One region of the Kribbella sp. NBC_01245 genome, then DNA from elsewhere that is predicted to be linked to it. Evidence: riboswitches for the same ligand, from Rfam matches in the RefSeq annotation. Region 1 holds a riboswitch; each other region holds the start of a gene.

The links. Region 1 has a riboswitch for cobalamin ahead of metE (5-methyltetrahydropteroyltriglutamate--homocysteine S-methyltransferase). Riboswitches for the same ligand answer to the same signal wherever they lie in the genome.
Region 2: linked by a shared signal. The riboswitch ahead of cobN (cobaltochelatase subunit CobN) and the one ahead of metE (5-methyltetrahydropteroyltriglutamate--homocysteine S-methyltransferase) in region 1 are both predicted to bind cobalamin.
Region 3: linked by a shared signal. The riboswitch ahead of OG394_RS27210 (CbtB domain-containing protein) and the one ahead of metE (5-methyltetrahydropteroyltriglutamate--homocysteine S-methyltransferase) in region 1 are both predicted to bind cobalamin.
Region 4: linked by a shared signal. The riboswitch ahead of OG394_RS38955 (ribonucleoside-diphosphate reductase subunit alpha) and the one ahead of metE (5-methyltetrahydropteroyltriglutamate--homocysteine S-methyltransferase) in region 1 are both predicted to bind cobalamin.

Annotation. Positions count from the first base shown of each region.
Region 1 is NZ_CP108487.1:5,071,494-5,075,204, reverse strand. Features, by position in the region: partial or broken gene OG394_RS22900 (FecCD family ABC transporter permease) at 1-127, shown strand, start outside; gene OG394_RS22895 (FecCD family ABC transporter permease) at 204-1,241, shown strand; gene OG394_RS22890 (ABC transporter ATP-binding protein) at 1,245-2,042, shown strand; cobalamin riboswitch at 2,041-2,256, shown strand; gene metE (5-methyltetrahydropteroyltriglutamate--homocysteine S-methyltransferase) at 2,377-3,711, shown strand, end outside.
Region 2 is NZ_CP108487.1:2,167,091-2,170,801, forward strand. Features, by position in the region: gene cobN (cobaltochelatase subunit CobN) at 1-2,488, opposite strand, end outside; cobalamin riboswitch at 2,524-2,654, opposite strand; gene OG394_RS09605 (family 20 glycosylhydrolase) at 2,766-3,711, shown strand, end outside.
Region 3 is NZ_CP108487.1:5,961,922-5,965,632, forward strand. Features, by position in the region: gene OG394_RS27200 (MFS transporter) at 1-240, shown strand, start outside; gene OG394_RS27205 (LysE family translocator) at 237-875, opposite strand; adenosylcobalamin (AdoCbl) riboswitch at 992-1,104, shown strand; gene OG394_RS27210 (CbtB domain-containing protein) at 1,140-1,334, shown strand; gene OG394_RS27215 (CbtA family protein) at 1,346-2,128, shown strand; gene OG394_RS27220 (histidine phosphatase family protein) at 2,176-2,694, shown strand; gene OG394_RS27225 (alpha/beta hydrolase) at 2,780-3,711, shown strand, end outside.
Region 4 is NZ_CP108487.1:8,463,418-8,467,128, forward strand. Features, by position in the region: gene OG394_RS38955 (ribonucleoside-diphosphate reductase subunit alpha) at 1-925, opposite strand, end outside; cobalamin riboswitch at 1,066-1,291, opposite strand; gene OG394_RS38960 (DinB family protein) at 1,347-1,928, opposite strand; gene OG394_RS38965 (ParB/RepB/Spo0J family partition protein) at 2,387-3,238, shown strand; gene OG394_RS38970 (B12-binding domain-containing radical SAM protein) at 3,264-3,711, opposite strand, start outside.

The DNA of each region.
Region 1 (3,711 bases):
GCATATGGCCCGCGCCATCGTCGGCTCGGACTACCGGTGGATCCTGCCCTGGTCGATGGTGCTCGCACCGACCGTACTGCTGCTCGCCGACGTCATCGGCCGCTTGGTCGTACGCCCGGACGAGCTCCAGGTCGGCATCGTGACAGCCCTCGTCGGCGCACCCCTCTTCATCGCGCTGGTCCGCCGCCGAAGCTGGCCGAACTGTGAACCGGCTGCTGGTATTGCGATCCGGGCCCATCTCGGCGCGAGTCGACGCGGTCAGCGTGCTCGTCGGGGTGATCGCGTGGGCGTTGACCTTGGGGGTGGCGGCCTACTCGTTGACGCTCGGCGACTACGAGATCCCCCTGCCGGACGTGCTCAACACCCTTGCGGGCAACGGATCTCTGGTCATGACCGACGTGGTGGTGAACAGCAGACTGCCGCGAGTCATCGTCGGAATGGGCGTTGGTGCCGCCTTCGCGATCTCGGGCGCGATCTTCCAGCGCCTGGCCCGCAACCCGCTGGTCAGCCCGGACCTGATCGGTATCAACGCCGGCGCGGCGCTCGCGGCCGTCGTGATGATCACCATCCTCGGCAGCGGCGCGGGCTGGATCCCGATCGGCGCGCTGCTCGGTTCGTTGGCCACGGCAACGATCATCTACACCTTGGCCTATCGGCGCGGTGTGGCGGGCTATCGCCTTATTTTAGTAGGGATTGGCATCACAGCGATGGTCACGGCAGCCACGTCGTACCTGCTGACGCTGGCCGATATCTACACCGCCAAGAGCGCCTCGCTTTGGCTCGCGGGCAGCCTTTCCGGCCGGACCTGGACCCATGCCGCGTTGATGGGCGGCACCTTGCTCATCGGCGTTCCGTTCGCGCTCTTGCTCTCCCGTCAACTCCGGCTGCTCGAACTCGGCGACGACCTCGCCCGAACCCTGGCCGGCCGCGTCGAACTGGCACGCGGCCTGCTGATCCTGGCAGGCGTCGGCCTCGCAGCGCTCGCGACGGCAGCGGCCGGGCCGATCGGATTCGTCGCGCTGGTCGCTCCGCAGATCACTCGTCGCCTCTTGGCCGAGCGCGTCATCGGCCTGCTCACCTCGGGCGCGATCGGGGCGTTGCTGGTGGTCGTTTCGGATCTGGTGGCGCGCCAGATCTTCGCACCGACGACGTTGCCGGTAGGCATCGTGACGGCCTTTCTCGGCGCGCCGTACCTGCTCATCTTGATGGCCCGCGCGAATCGCGTCGGGCGCGGAGGCTGACCTATGGCACTCGAAGCGCAGCACCTCAATCTTGGGTACGACGATCGGCCGGTGGTCGCGGATCTCTCGGTCCGGATCCCGGCCGGCCGGGTGACCGTCATCGTGGGCGCGAACGCGTGCGGCAAGTCGACGCTGCTCCGCGGTCTGGCCCGGCTGCTCGCACCCCGAGGCGGCGTCGTACTGCTCGACCACGTGGACGTCACGCGGCTGCCCGGGGGCGTACTCGCGACCCGGCTCGGCATGCTGCCGCAACAACCCATCGCGCCGGACGGCATCACGGTCGCGGACCTGGTCGGACGCGGGCGTCATCCGCACCAGCGCTGGTTCCGGCAATGGTCGAAGCAGGACGAACAGGCCGTGCTCGATGCACTAAAGGCGACAGACACGCTGGATCTGGCCGATCGCTCGCTGGACGAGTTGTCCGGTGGGCAGCGCCAGCGGGTCTGGATCGCGCTCGCCCTCGCGCAGGACGCCGAGATCATGCTGCTGGACGAGCCGACCACGTTCCTCGACCTGGCGCATCAGCTGGAAGTGCTCGATCTCGTCCACGATCTCAACGTCGTACGGGGTAAGACGATCGTGCTGGTCCTCCACGATCTCAACCTGGCCAGCCGGTATGCGGACCACCTGATTGCTCTCAAAGGCGGTCAGGTGGTCGCCGAAGGCCCGCCGCGCGACGTGGTGACGGCGGAGCTGGTCGAGGAGGTCTTCGGTCTGCCTTGTGCCGTGATCGAGGACCCGCTGACCGGAACGCCGCTGGTGTTGCCAAAACCACGTCGCACAATGGCTTTGAACGACTAGGCTGGCGAGTGCTGAAGGTTCACCCGGTCAGAAACGGCTGGGTGAGGCAACAGGGAACCCGGTGTGAATCCGGGACTGCCCCGCAGCGGTGAACGGGAACGACCGCCGTCAGAAGCACTGGACTAGCGTCTGGGAAGCGACGGCCAGTAGGTCCACCGGTCGCGAGACCGGCCTGCCCGTGAGTCCGAAGACCTGCCTTCAAGCCCGTGCGCCGACCGGTGCGCGGGGGTCGCCGGTCCCGTGGGAGGGCCAGCCCGGGCTCGGCCGCGATGGCCGGTTCCGTCTCCTCTCTCGGCGTCAGGCGATCCGGCCGCACGCTCGCGAGGAGAGAGACGTGAACATCAACACCACTGTGCTGGGCTATCCGAGAATCGGGCCCCGGCGCGAGCTGAAGCAGGCCGTCGAGCGGTACTGGGCCGGCGACCTGGATGCCTCCGCCCTCGCCGACGTGGCGCAAACCCTTCGCCGGGAGACCTGGAACGACCTGGCCGGGCGCGGTCTGGACGTCCTGCCCGGCAACACTTTTTCGTACTACGACCAGATGCTCGACCACATCCAGCTGTTCGACGCCGTGCCCGGGCGCTACCGCTCGCTCGGTCTGACCGATCTGGACATGTACTTCGCGATGGCGCGTGGCCGGGACGAGGTGGCGCCGCTCGAGCTGACCAAGTGGTTCGATACGAACTACCACTACCTGGTGCCGGAGCTGGACGAGTCGACGGTCTTCCGCCTTGCGGGCGACAAGCCGCTCGCGGAGCTTGCCGAAGCGTCCGCACTCGACGTGAACACCCGCCCGGTGCTGATCGGGCCGCTGACGTTCTTGCTGCTCTCGAAGCCTTCCGCGGAGGCTGGTGCGTCCTTCCAGCCGTTGGATCTGCTGGATCAGCTGGTCGAGGTGTACGCCGAACTGCTCGCGCATCTCGCCGATGCCGGGGCCGAGTGGGTCCAGCTGGACGAACCGGCGTACGTCGCAGATCGCAGCCAGGCGGAGCTCGACGCGCTGTCCTCGGTCTATCGGCGGCTCTCCGCTCTGCCGAACCGCCCGAAACTCCTTGTAGCAGGGTATTTCGGCGACCTCGGCCCAGCCCTTCCGTTGCTCGCGGCAACCGATGTCGACGGTATCGCGGTTGACCTCGTGGCTGCGCCGTCCGTTCAGCTCACAGGTTTGCCAGGGCTCGCCTCAAAGCAGCTCGTCGCGGGCGTGGTGGACGGCCGGAACATCTGGCGAGCCGATCTCGGCGCGATCCTCACCACCTGCGCGACGCTGCTCGGGGCCTGCGCCGAGTTGACGATTTCGACCTCATGCTCGTTGCTGCACGTGCCGTACGACGTTGAGGTGGAGGCGGGCCTCGATCGCGATGTCCGCAAGCGCCTCTCCTTCGCCCGGCAGAAGGTCGACGAGGTGGTACTGCTCGGCCGGGCCTTGCGCGACGACTCGGGCGTGCTCGTCGACCTGGCCAGCGGCACCGCGGTACCGGGCATCGGCGAGTCTTGGCGGCGACCGACGGACCCGAGCCGCAACGCCGCGATCCGTGCCCGGGTTGAAGGTTTGATGCCCGCGGACCGCCAGCGTGCGCCGTACGACGAAAGGGCGATCGCGCAGCAGGAAGCCCTCGCCCTGCCGTCGTTGGCGACCACCACGATCGGGTCGTTCCCACAGACCTCCGAC
Region 2 (3,711 bases), 2.9 Mb from region 1:
CAAAGCGCCCAGACAAGGCACGCAGTACGTTCGTCAGCTCGTCCCCAGTGCGAGCCAACCGCGGCACGACCTCCTCCGCGGCGAACCGCAGCGAGGCCTCGACCCCTTCGGACTGCAAACCGATGACCTCGGCAACAACCACCGGCACCTTGTCCGCAGACCAGCTCAACGTCTCCATCGCCACGACCAGTTTCCGCGCGACAGACTCCAGCAGATCAACGCCATCCGCCGCCGAGACCGCGGGCAGATCCGTCAACGCAGCAAGGGCTTCCAGCGACTCCACGCGAAGGCCCGGGTTCGCCAGCAACGCCGCCTCGTCCACGCCAAAAGTGTCGCCCAGCGCCGCACGCAGACCCCGGACGGCGCCCGAACGCCCACCCCACATCTGGTTCGCGCGCAAAATCGCCAAGACCAGATTGACCCGCGCCTCGCCCTCCGGCCCACCACCGAGGATGTGCAGCCCGTCGCGAATCTGGACGTCCTTGATCTCGCACAGATACCCGTCCAGGTGCAACACGAACTCGTCGAACTCGTCGTCCCCGGGCTTCGCCTCGGTGTGCAGGTCGTGATGCAGTTGCGCGGCCTGGATCAGCGTCCAGATCTGGGCGCGCAACGTCGGCACCTTGTCCGGGTCGAGCGCCTGCACGGTCGCGTATTCGTCCAGCAGGTACTCCAGCTTCGCCATATCGCCGTACGTCTCGGCGCGCGCCATCGGCGGTACCAGGTGGTCGACGATGACGGCGTGCCCGCGGCGCTTGGCCTGCGTACCCTCACCCGGGTCGTTCACGATGAACGGGTAGACCAGCGGCAGATTTCCCAGTACGGCGTCCGGCGCGCAGTCCGCCGCCATGCCAATTCCCTTGCCTGGCAGCCATTCCAGCGTTCCGTGCTTGCCGAGATGCACGACCGCATGCGCGCCAAAACCACCGTCAGAAGGCGAATTCTCGAGCCAGCGATAAGCCGCCAGGTAGTGATGCGAAGGCGCCATCTCCGGATCGTGGTAGATCGCGACCGGATTCTCCCCGAACCCCCTGGGCGGCTGGATCATCAGGACGACGTTGCCAAACCTCAACGCCGCAAGGGCAATCGCCGGCTCCGTCCCGGAGTTATCGACGTACAACTCACCCGGCGCCTCACCCCACGCCTCGGTCATTGCCTCCCGCAACGACAAAGGCACCGCACCGAACCACTTCGCGTACGTCGAAAGCGGCACCTTCGCGACCGCGTTCGCGAGCTGCTCGTCGGTCAGCCAATCGACGTCATGCCCACCCGCCGCGATCAGCCGGTGGATCAGCCCGTCCGCGCCATCACTCCCCTGCAACGACGCGAGATCCAGATTGCCGAGGTCATACCCGGCTTCCTGCAACTGCCCCAGCAGTACGACGGCGCTGGCAGGCGTGTCGAGGCCGACCGCGTTGCCGATCCGGGCGTGCTTGGTCGGGTACGACGAGAGCACGAGCGCGAGCTTCTTGTCCTTCGGCTCGACGTGCCGCAGCCGCGCCTGCGCGACGGCGATCCCGGCGAGGCGCGCGCATCGCTCCAGGTCCGGCGCGTACGACGCGACACCCTCGGAGTCGTACGCCTTGAAGGAGAACGGGATGCTGATCAGGCGGCCGTCGAACTCCGGAATCGCGACCTGCGTGGCGGCGTCCAGCGGAGTGATCGCCGCGTCGCTCGCCTCCCACACCTCGCGCGTCGAGGTCAGCGCGAGGCCCTGGATCAACGGGATGTCCAGCGAGGCCAGCGCACCCGCGTCCCACGCGTCGTCGGCGCCACCCGCGCTCGCGTCGGCCGCGACCGTTCCGCCCGCGGCGAGCAAGGTGGTGACCAGGGTGTCGCAACGGCTCAGCAGACCGAACAGCTCGGCGTTCTCATCGGAGGACGGGTCGAGCCCGCGCAAGGTGCCGCAGTAGATCGGCAGCGCCTGCGCACCGGCGGCCTCGATCGCGTCGGCCAGGGCGTCCACGAAGGCGGTGTTGCCGCTGATCTCGTGGGCACGGTAGTACACGACGCCGATCACGGGACGCCCGTCGCTGACCAATGAACGCCCCTCGCGCACGCCGTACGTCGGCAGCGTCTGCGGCGGCTCGAACGTGTCACCGGTGAGCAGCAACGTGTCGCGCAAGAACGCGGCGAGGTTCGCCAGGTTGGCCGAACCGCCTTCGCGCAAGTAGGCGAGCGCCTCGGTCACCGCACCGGCAGGCACGGTCGACATCGACATCAGCTCGGCGTCGGGAGCGGCCTCACCGCTCAGTACGACGGTGGGAATACCCGAGGAGATGACGGCATCGAGGCCCTCCTCCCAGGCGCGGCGACCGCCCAAAAGGCGGACCACTACGACCTCGATGCCGTCAAGCAGGGTGGACAGCGAGTCAAGCTCCACGCGGGCCGGGTTGGCAACACGCCAGCCCACTCCCGCCTGGGACGCCGCGAGCAGATCGGTATCCGCGGTGGAAAGCAGCAGAAGCTCAGGGGTGACCGAAGGCATGGCCGGCGTCCTTCCTCGGGGTGTCCGCGCCCCGGGTGGGCTGATCCGACGGCGGCAGTTCCTGACTCCCCCAGGTTCGGGGTCACAGTGGCGGGACCGTCCCGGACTCGCACCGGGTTCCTGCATGGCCGTCGATGACCCCCGAACTCTAGCGGACCCGCACTTGAGGCCTTGACCTCGGGGACGTCGTGCTCAACACTCCACGAAAGCGCGAAACTGCGCGTTGTGAGCTCTAATGATCAGCTTCAGGCATTCGCTGTTTACTAAAGGAGCCTTGATGAATCGTCCCGCCCGTCTGTTCATCGCAGTCCTGCTAGCGGCCGGTGGTCTCGCGGCTCCTCCGCCGGCCGCCACGGCGGCTCCCCCGAATGCGGCGCCGCCGGTCGTGCCCGCCTTGCAGCAATGGACGGGCGGCACCGGCCGGCTGATCCTCCGAGCCGACGTGCGGGTGACCGTTCGCCCGGCTGACGCGGTGGCGCTGCGCGGCGTGGCCGAGCAACTCCGCGACGACCTGCGGGAGATCACCGGCTGGACCGCGCCGATCGCCATCGACGCGAACCCCGGACGACGCGATATCGCCCTCCGCGTCGACCCCACGGCCGAGGTCGGGCCCACCCCCGTCGCCAAGAAGGAGGGATACCGACTCGATACGACGTACGGCGTGAGGATCACCAGTCGTACGTCGACCGGCGCCTTTTGGGCGACACGCAGTCTGCTCCAGATGCTGGTGCGGGAGAGCCCGGGCGAGGCGTCGGTGCCGGTCGGTAGTGCGGTCGACTGGCCGAACTACGCCGTGCGCGGGTTCATGCTCGACGTCGGGCGCCGGTGGTTCGACCAGAAGTACATCCGCGATTACGTGCGCTACATGAGCTGGTTCAAGCTCAACACCTTCCAGATCCACCTGAACGACAACGAGATCACCGCGCCGGGTGGCGACTGGTCGAAGGCGCAGTCTGCGTTCCGGCTGGCGTCGGACAATCCGCGGTTCAAGGGCCTTGCCGCCGCGGATGGCGCCTTCACCCGCAGCGACTGGAACCGGCTGGAGTCGGTGGCGGCGGATCACCACGTGACGATCGTGCCGGAGATCGATGCGCCGGCGCACGCGCGCGCGTTCATCAAGTTCGACCCGTCGCTCGGGCTGAACGGCGGCAACTCCGACCACCTCGATCTCACCAAGCCGGCCACGACGCAGTTTATGAAAGAGGTCTTCGACGAGTTCACGC
Region 3 (3,711 bases), 890 kb from region 1:
GGCACGGTCTTCCCAACGCTGTCCGTGCTGATCCTCGAGTACTCGTCACGCGAGGAGCAGGGCGCAAACAGCTCCGCACTCCAGCTCAGCGACTCTCTCGCCACTGCGACCGTACTGGCCATCGGTGGTTCGCTCTTCGCCGCAATCGAGCCCCACTCACCGATGACCGCCTACCTCACGGCGTTCGGTCTCCCCGCCCTAATCGCCCTACTAGGCGTCTGGACGGCACGGCGTACCTAGTCCTTGGAGGCGCTGACCGCGATGCCGGCGCCGAGCCCGATGATCATCAGGCCGCCGGTACCGCCGACCAGTTCAAGTCGCTTGGGGGATCGGGCGAACCACTGGCGGGCAGTACCGGCCACTAGCGCCCACACGCTGTCGCTGACCAAGGCGATCAGTACAAAGGTCAGACCGAACAGCAGGATCTGCAGACCCGCGTGCCCGGCAGAGCGGTCCACAAACTGCGGAAGTACGGCCGCGAAGAACACGGCGGTCTTCGCGTTAGTGACCCCCACCAGAAAGCCCTGCCACATAGCCTGGCGTGCACGCGTGGTGGTGTTTCCGCTGGTCAGAGCCGCTACCAGCGAACGCCGTTGGCGAAAGGCCTGCACGCCGAGATAGACCAAGTACGCCGCGCCGGCGAGCTTCACGACCAGCAGTGCGACGGAGCTGGCGGCGATGAGCGTGCCAAGGCCGACGGCCACGGCGGCGAGCATGACGCCCGCACCGATGGCGTTGCCGGCCATCGTGAGCAGCGCCTCGCGACGACCGGCGGCGAGGGCTCGGCCGACGATGAACAGGACACTCGGACCCGGCACCACGATGATGATCAGAGCGGTGAGGGCGAACGCGAGCAAGTGCTGCGTGGACGGCATCGCCCCAGCGTAGATGCGCTTCGGCACCACCGCCTCACCTTTTGAGCGGTCTGGCCGCCTGAGCCGGCAGGGCGTGATGCATCACGCGTTGACCCGGGTGGGGGTGGGGACCTACGGTTCGAGAGCCATCTGCGATGTCATGAGGGAAACCGGTGCAAGACCGGTACGGCCGCGCCACTGTAATCGAGCAGCCGCTCGGAAGTCAGGACGCTCAGGCATCGCAGCCTTTCAATGGGGACGCGCATTTCCCCAGGAGGTTCACCGATGACTGTTCCCACGCCTGCCCGCGCCGTCGCCGCTCCGGCGATCTCGCTCCCGATCGCCATGCTCACCCTTGGCCTGCTGCTGGTGCTCGCCTACCTGGTCACGTTCGACCAGGGTGCGTTGTCCCGGTCCGGCATGCTCATGCACGAGCTGATGCACGACGGCCGCCACCTGCTCGGCGTCCCCTGCCACTAGAGCCGACGATCATGCGCACCTTCAGCTCCCTGCTGGTGCGTGGACTGATCGCGGGACTTTTCGCCGGCCTGCTGGCCGGAACCTTCGCGTACGTGATGGGCGAACCGCACATCGACGCCGCGATCGCCATCGAAGAGGCCGGCGCGCCCACGCACACGCATTCTGACGATCCCGCCGCTACTGAGGCAGAGGAAGAACCTCTGGTCAGCCGCAACGGCCAGCGGGCCGGGTTGTTCCTCGCGACCAGCCTGTACGGCGTCGCGCTCGGCGGCATCTTCGCGGTCGCCTTCACGCTGCTGCGACGACGCCTTCGCACCACCAGCGACTCGTACGCCGCCCTCGGGCTCGCCGCCGCGGGCTTCATCGGCATCGTGCTGGTGCCGTTCCTGAAATACCCGGCCAATCCGCCGGCCGTCGGTGATCCCGAGACGATCACCAAGCGCACCATCTCGTACTTGCTGCTCCTGGTAATCGGACTGCTCGCGGTCTGGGCCGGCGTCGCCGCCGCGCGCTGGGCCGAGGCCCGGTTCACCGAACCCCCGGCCTGGGTACGTCTTGCCTTCGGGACGGCGGCGTTCGCGGTCACGGTCATCGCCGCGTACTTGATCCTCCCGGCCGTCAACGAGGTCCCCGGCACCTTCCCGGCGACCCTGCTCTGGCAGTTCCGGCTGTCCGCGCTCGGCACCCAAACCGTGCTCTGGCTGTTGCTCGGATTCGCCTTCGCGGGACTCGCCGACCGCCGGCTCAAGCCGGTCGGCACGGTCGTACCGGCCGCCACGGGTGGTGTCGCCTGATCAAGCTCACGCTCGTCGCCCACGCACTGACTCCCGGCCTCCGGGGGATGGTGCTGGGCGGCGATGGTGAGCCTGATCCGGCCGGCCTCCGCGCCATCGGCCAGGTCATTGCCAAGGGCAACGGGTTCGACGCGGAGGCCGAGGCGTGGGTGTCGCCCGAGGTGGCCGCGCAACGGACGGCCGAGGAGTTCGGACTGCGGGCGCGGATCTCGCCGCGGTTGCGCGATCGGGAGTACGGCGACTGGGCCGGTCGCCGCTTCGAGGACCTGCTCACCAGCGAACCCGGTATCCAGAGCTGGATCGCCTCGCCGGAGGCCGCGCCACCAGGCGGCGAATCGGCCGACGACCTGATCGCCCGGGCCGGCAGTTGGCTCGACGATCTCGCGGCCGAACCCGACACCGCGATTCGCCGTACGGTCGTGGCCGTCGTGCATCCCACCGTGGTCGCCGCCCTCGCCCTCCGCGCGATTGCCGGCCCGTCGTCCGGCCTGCGCCGCCTCGACATCCGCCCGCTCACCCGCGTCCGCCTCACCGCCCGCCGCGGCACCTGGTCCCTCCGCCTCTGACCCGTTTCCGTTAGGGACTTCCGGCCGTAGCGGTGGGCTGTCAGACTGGCGCTCGCTGTGTTGACCGGGCCACGGGGGAGTGCTGATGACGGAGTCGGAGGAACGACTCGAGCGGTTGCAGTTCCGCGCTCGCAATGTCGCTCCCGAGGTGGCGGTCTGGGAGGCGCGCGCCTACTTCGCATCCCTCGCGCCGGGCGACGCCCGTGAACTCGCCGAGCGTTATCCCGACCACGTCGGCAGCCTGGACGGCGTACCAGTCGAGTTGCGGTACTACGCGAACCGCCTCCGCATCGACGCCGAGCGGAACCGCCTCACCGCCCTGCCGAAACCCAGCAAGGACGAGCGCAAGCGCCTTGCAACGCTCAACGAGATGCTCACCCCGACTCGCTCGCTGGGCGTCGACCCTGCCACCGGCAAGCGCGTCGTTGTCGAGCAGTACCGCCAGTTCCTCTCGGTCGACCCCACCCGCGACGGCTGCGCGGTCGAGGTGCTCGGCGATCTCGACAATGCCCGCCAGGTCGCCGTACTGGTGCCGGGTATGGGCAACGACCTCGAGACGTTGCGCTCCCAGGCCGACCGGGCGCACACGCTCAAGGTCGAGGCCGGACCGGGCACGGCGGCCGTGCTGTGGATGGACTACGACTCGCCCGACGGCGTACTCGAAGCCGCCAGCAAGCAGGACGCCTGGGACGCGATCTCCGGGTTCCGCCGGTTCCAGGCCGGCCTCGACACCGAGTTGTTGCCCGAGGCAAGTACTACCGTGATCGGGCATAGCTACGGTACGACGGTGGTGGGACAGGCGCTGTTGCGTGGCGCGCGTTTCGACCGGGTGGTGCTGACCGGCAGCCCGGGTATCTCGCGTGAAGTGACGAGTGCGGCCGAGTTGGTGCCGCCGGGCATCCAGGTTTTCGCCGCGCGTGCGCCCGGGGACTACGTGTCGTACACCCAGTGGCACGGGCCCGATCCGGCGTCGTTCCCGGACGTCGTACGCCTGCAGACCGGGGCCGGCGTGCGTTG
Region 4 (3,711 bases), 3.4 Mb from region 1:
GGAAGAACGCCTGCGGCAGCTCGAACCGGACCTTGTCGATGTGCAGCAGATACCGGTCGTACAAGGTCTGCAGACCGAGGAACGCGAACTGCAGATCGCGCTCGGGCCGGATCGCCTCGGCCAGCCGGCCCAGGTCGAACGTCGCCAACTCCGGATCGAGCAGCCCCGCCTCGATCCCGGCATCGACGTACTTCGGGAAATACTCGACGTACGCCGTGGCCATCTCGGCCTGACTCGCCTGCCGGGGTTCACCGTGGACCCGGCCGAGCGTCTCCCGGCGGATCTGGTCGAGCAGTAGTCGCGAGGCGGCGAAGCTGTACTCCGGCTCGGTCTCGACGAACGACCGCGCCGCCATCACCAGCGCCTGCTCGACCTCGTGCAGGGCGATGCCGTTGTAGCAGGAACCGAGCGTCTCGTTCAGGATCAGCTCGGGGTCGACCGAGTCGAGCCCGGCGGCCGCCTCGGCGATGATGACGCGCAGCCGGTCGAGATCCAGCGGCGCCGTACTGCCGTCGATCGCGCGCACCGTGATGACGATCGGCGCGGCCGTGTCGAGCTCACCGGCGTCGGCGGGTACGCGGGCCTTGGCGCGCTCCTCGCGGTACAGCACGTAAGCCCGGGCGACCTGATGCTCACCCGCGCGCATCAGCGCGAGCTCGACCTGGTCCTGGATCTCCTCGACCTGAACGCTCGGGCGGCCGGCAGCGCGCTTGCCCAGCGCCTCGACCACCTGCCCGGTAAGGGTGGCGACCAGGTCGCGAACGCGATGGCTGGCACCCGCGTCCGCGCCTTCGACGGCCAGGAAGGCCTTCGACAGCGCGACGCCGATCTTGCCCGCGTCGAACGCGGCGCTCCGCCCATCACGCCGTACGACGGTCAGGTCCTGAGTTGTTGCGGTGCTTCGGGAGGCCGAAGTGGTGGTCACAAGCTCTCTCTCCTCGCGAGCCTTGGCGGCCCGGAGCCTGCGGGACGGAGAGCACACGACGAGACGGCAGCGCCCATGGCGACGCGGCTGCACATCACGTCCGCGCAGCCCACCCACGAGGCCTCGGACAGCACGTACCGGCGGTACGCGCGCTGATGGCAGGTCTTCGGACTCACGGGCATGCCTGATACCAGGCGCTCCTACCGGCCGTCGCTTCCCGGACCAAGTGCTTCCAGTGCTGTTGACGACTTTCGTTCCCGTTCACCGCTGCGGGGCAGTTCCGGTTTCACACCGGATTCCCTCTTACCCCTGAACCCCTACACCTTGTGGTATAGATCGCCCAGGACCACCAGTGGTTGTGATGCTATCCCGCCTCAACACTTTCGCCCCGCACATCCTCCTCGCGTGTCGCGGTACCAGATCAAGCCGCCAGGGCGTGCAGATCCTGCAGCGTCATGATCTCGGAACCGTGGTGGATCAACTCCCGATTGAGGTGCAGCACCACATGCCCGAACGGCGCCGCCGCATCCAGCCCGGTGGCCTGGCTCAGCCCGATCGTCATCACCTCCTCCTCAGGTAACTCGGCGATCGACTCCTGCCACGCGTCGACCCAATGCGTCAGCCACGCGACGGCGTCCCGCGCGTTGCCATGCAAGGTGATGTCGGTCCGGCTCTGCCTGCTCTCGCCGAACGTCCACTCCCAGCGCTCGAAGAACGTCTCGGTCAAATGCGCGATCAACCACGCGATCGTCCGCGGCCCGCGATGATCCGGCTCAGCCGGCCACTGCGCCGCCCACTCGCCACTCCCATGCAGCCGGAACCGCCCCGGATAGTGCCGCCGCACAATCGTCAACGCCTCGTCACTCGGCCGCCAGAAGTACTGCTCATCAGTCAACTCGGCCAACCTGCCCGACAACACCAACCAGCTGAACCCCAACTGCCCTCGCACCATCGCCATAGCCGACTGCTGGTGCAGAATCTCCCAGTCAAATGGCTCCGGCATCCCACTTCTCCTCACCCCGCGTCGAACGTATGTTCGAATCATGCCTCGCCCGCAACGTCGAAGTCAAACCCCCGCGTGTCGATCACCCGTTCGAGTATGCCCATCTGCTATGCGCGGTTTCAAACGACTGACCTTTGCAGCTAGATGCAAACCATGGGACTTGTTCTGGTGCCCGTTCGACCGTTGGTGACGGACTGTGGTCAGCCTGAGCGGCTGAGATCGACGGCTGCCGACGCGGCTGCGCCGTGAATTCTGCACGTAGGCGGCGCGCCACGCGGTAAATGGTTGCCCGGACTGGATCCTCGTGCCACCCTGCGCACGCCCGCCAAGCCGTCCGCCGGGCCGCGCCGAAACGGCATTTGGCGAGTGCGGAGCGTACACGCCGGGCCCTTGTCCGGCGCCTTGCGCGGCCGCTTCAGCGCGGAGACACTTCCGGTGGATTCCGGGAGGGAAAAGATATGGCCGTCTTCAAAGAAGTGCGCCAGCTTCGCCTTGATCAGCTGGTTCTGAGTCCACAACAAGCACGCACCCGCGATGTCGAGAAAGGCCTGGACGAACTCGTCGAGAATATTCGCGTCCAGGGCCAGTTGGAGCCGATCATCGTGTCACCGGCATCGGAGGGGGACCGGTTCGAGATCGTCGCCGGACAACGGCGCTGGCTGGCGTTACGCCGCTTGGGCGCGGCGACGATCCACGCGGCGATCCTCGACCACCGCATCGACGAGGTGACAGCACAGGCCATCTCCGTCAGTGAAAACCTGGTCCGCCGTGACCTCAGCGGCAAGGACCTGATCAGCATCTGCACCAGACTGCACCATCGGTACGGCTCGGTGAAGGCCGTCGCGGAGGAACTCGGATTGCCGTACAACAAGGTTCGCAGCTATGTGAAGTTCGACCGGCTCCGGCCGGAACTGAAGACCCTGGTGGAATCGGGTCGGCTGGACATTAAATCAGCCATTCGTTTGGAAGATCATTATGGCGAGAGCATGGTCGAACTGCACAAATTGCAGACCATTGCCACCGCACTGGCCGAAATGACCAATGCGCAGAAGGCGGAGTACTTCCGGGCGATGCAGCTCGACCGGGCCGGTGGGGCGCCCGCCGCCGTCGCCGATGGCACGGCCGGCTACGGGCGGCGGGCGCCCGGCGCGGTCCGGCAGATCCTCGTGACCCTTCGCACCGATGAGGTCGAGCTGCTGCGGGAGTGGGCGAAAGAGCACCATCTGACCCAGGATGCCGCGGCGGGTCAGATCATCAGGGCACACCTCCGCCGGCACACCGCGGCCGTAAGACCGAAGCGCGGGGCCTGAGCAAGCGTGCAGAGTGATCCTAAGATCACTCTGCGCGTGGGCCGGCCGCCGCCATCGCGATGAAGCGGCGCATTCCGTCGGAGGTCGAGGTCATTCCACTGGGCAGCGGCACCACCGCGCCGGACGGGAGCACGAGTGCGTGCCCTGGTTCACGCCGGGCGTTACCCGCGGCCCGATACCACTCGCTCATCGAGCGATAGCCGGCGCCGCCGCGCTCCCTGAGGGCGATGAACGCCGCCGTCATGTCGCCGGCCGTGGTGAACGCGTCGAGATCGGCGAAACCGACGGCGCAGTCGCGCGCGCCGACGAACTGCCGTCGCGGACCATCTCCCGCGGGCTCCGGCAGCAGGTCGCGTCCGTACCTGGCGAAATACAGCAGGGTGTGGGCGCTGTCAGTGCCACCCACCCAGGGACGTCCGTCCACTGGCCGGTCCAGGGCGGCCCGTAGCTCCGGTGCGACCCGGTCCTCGGCC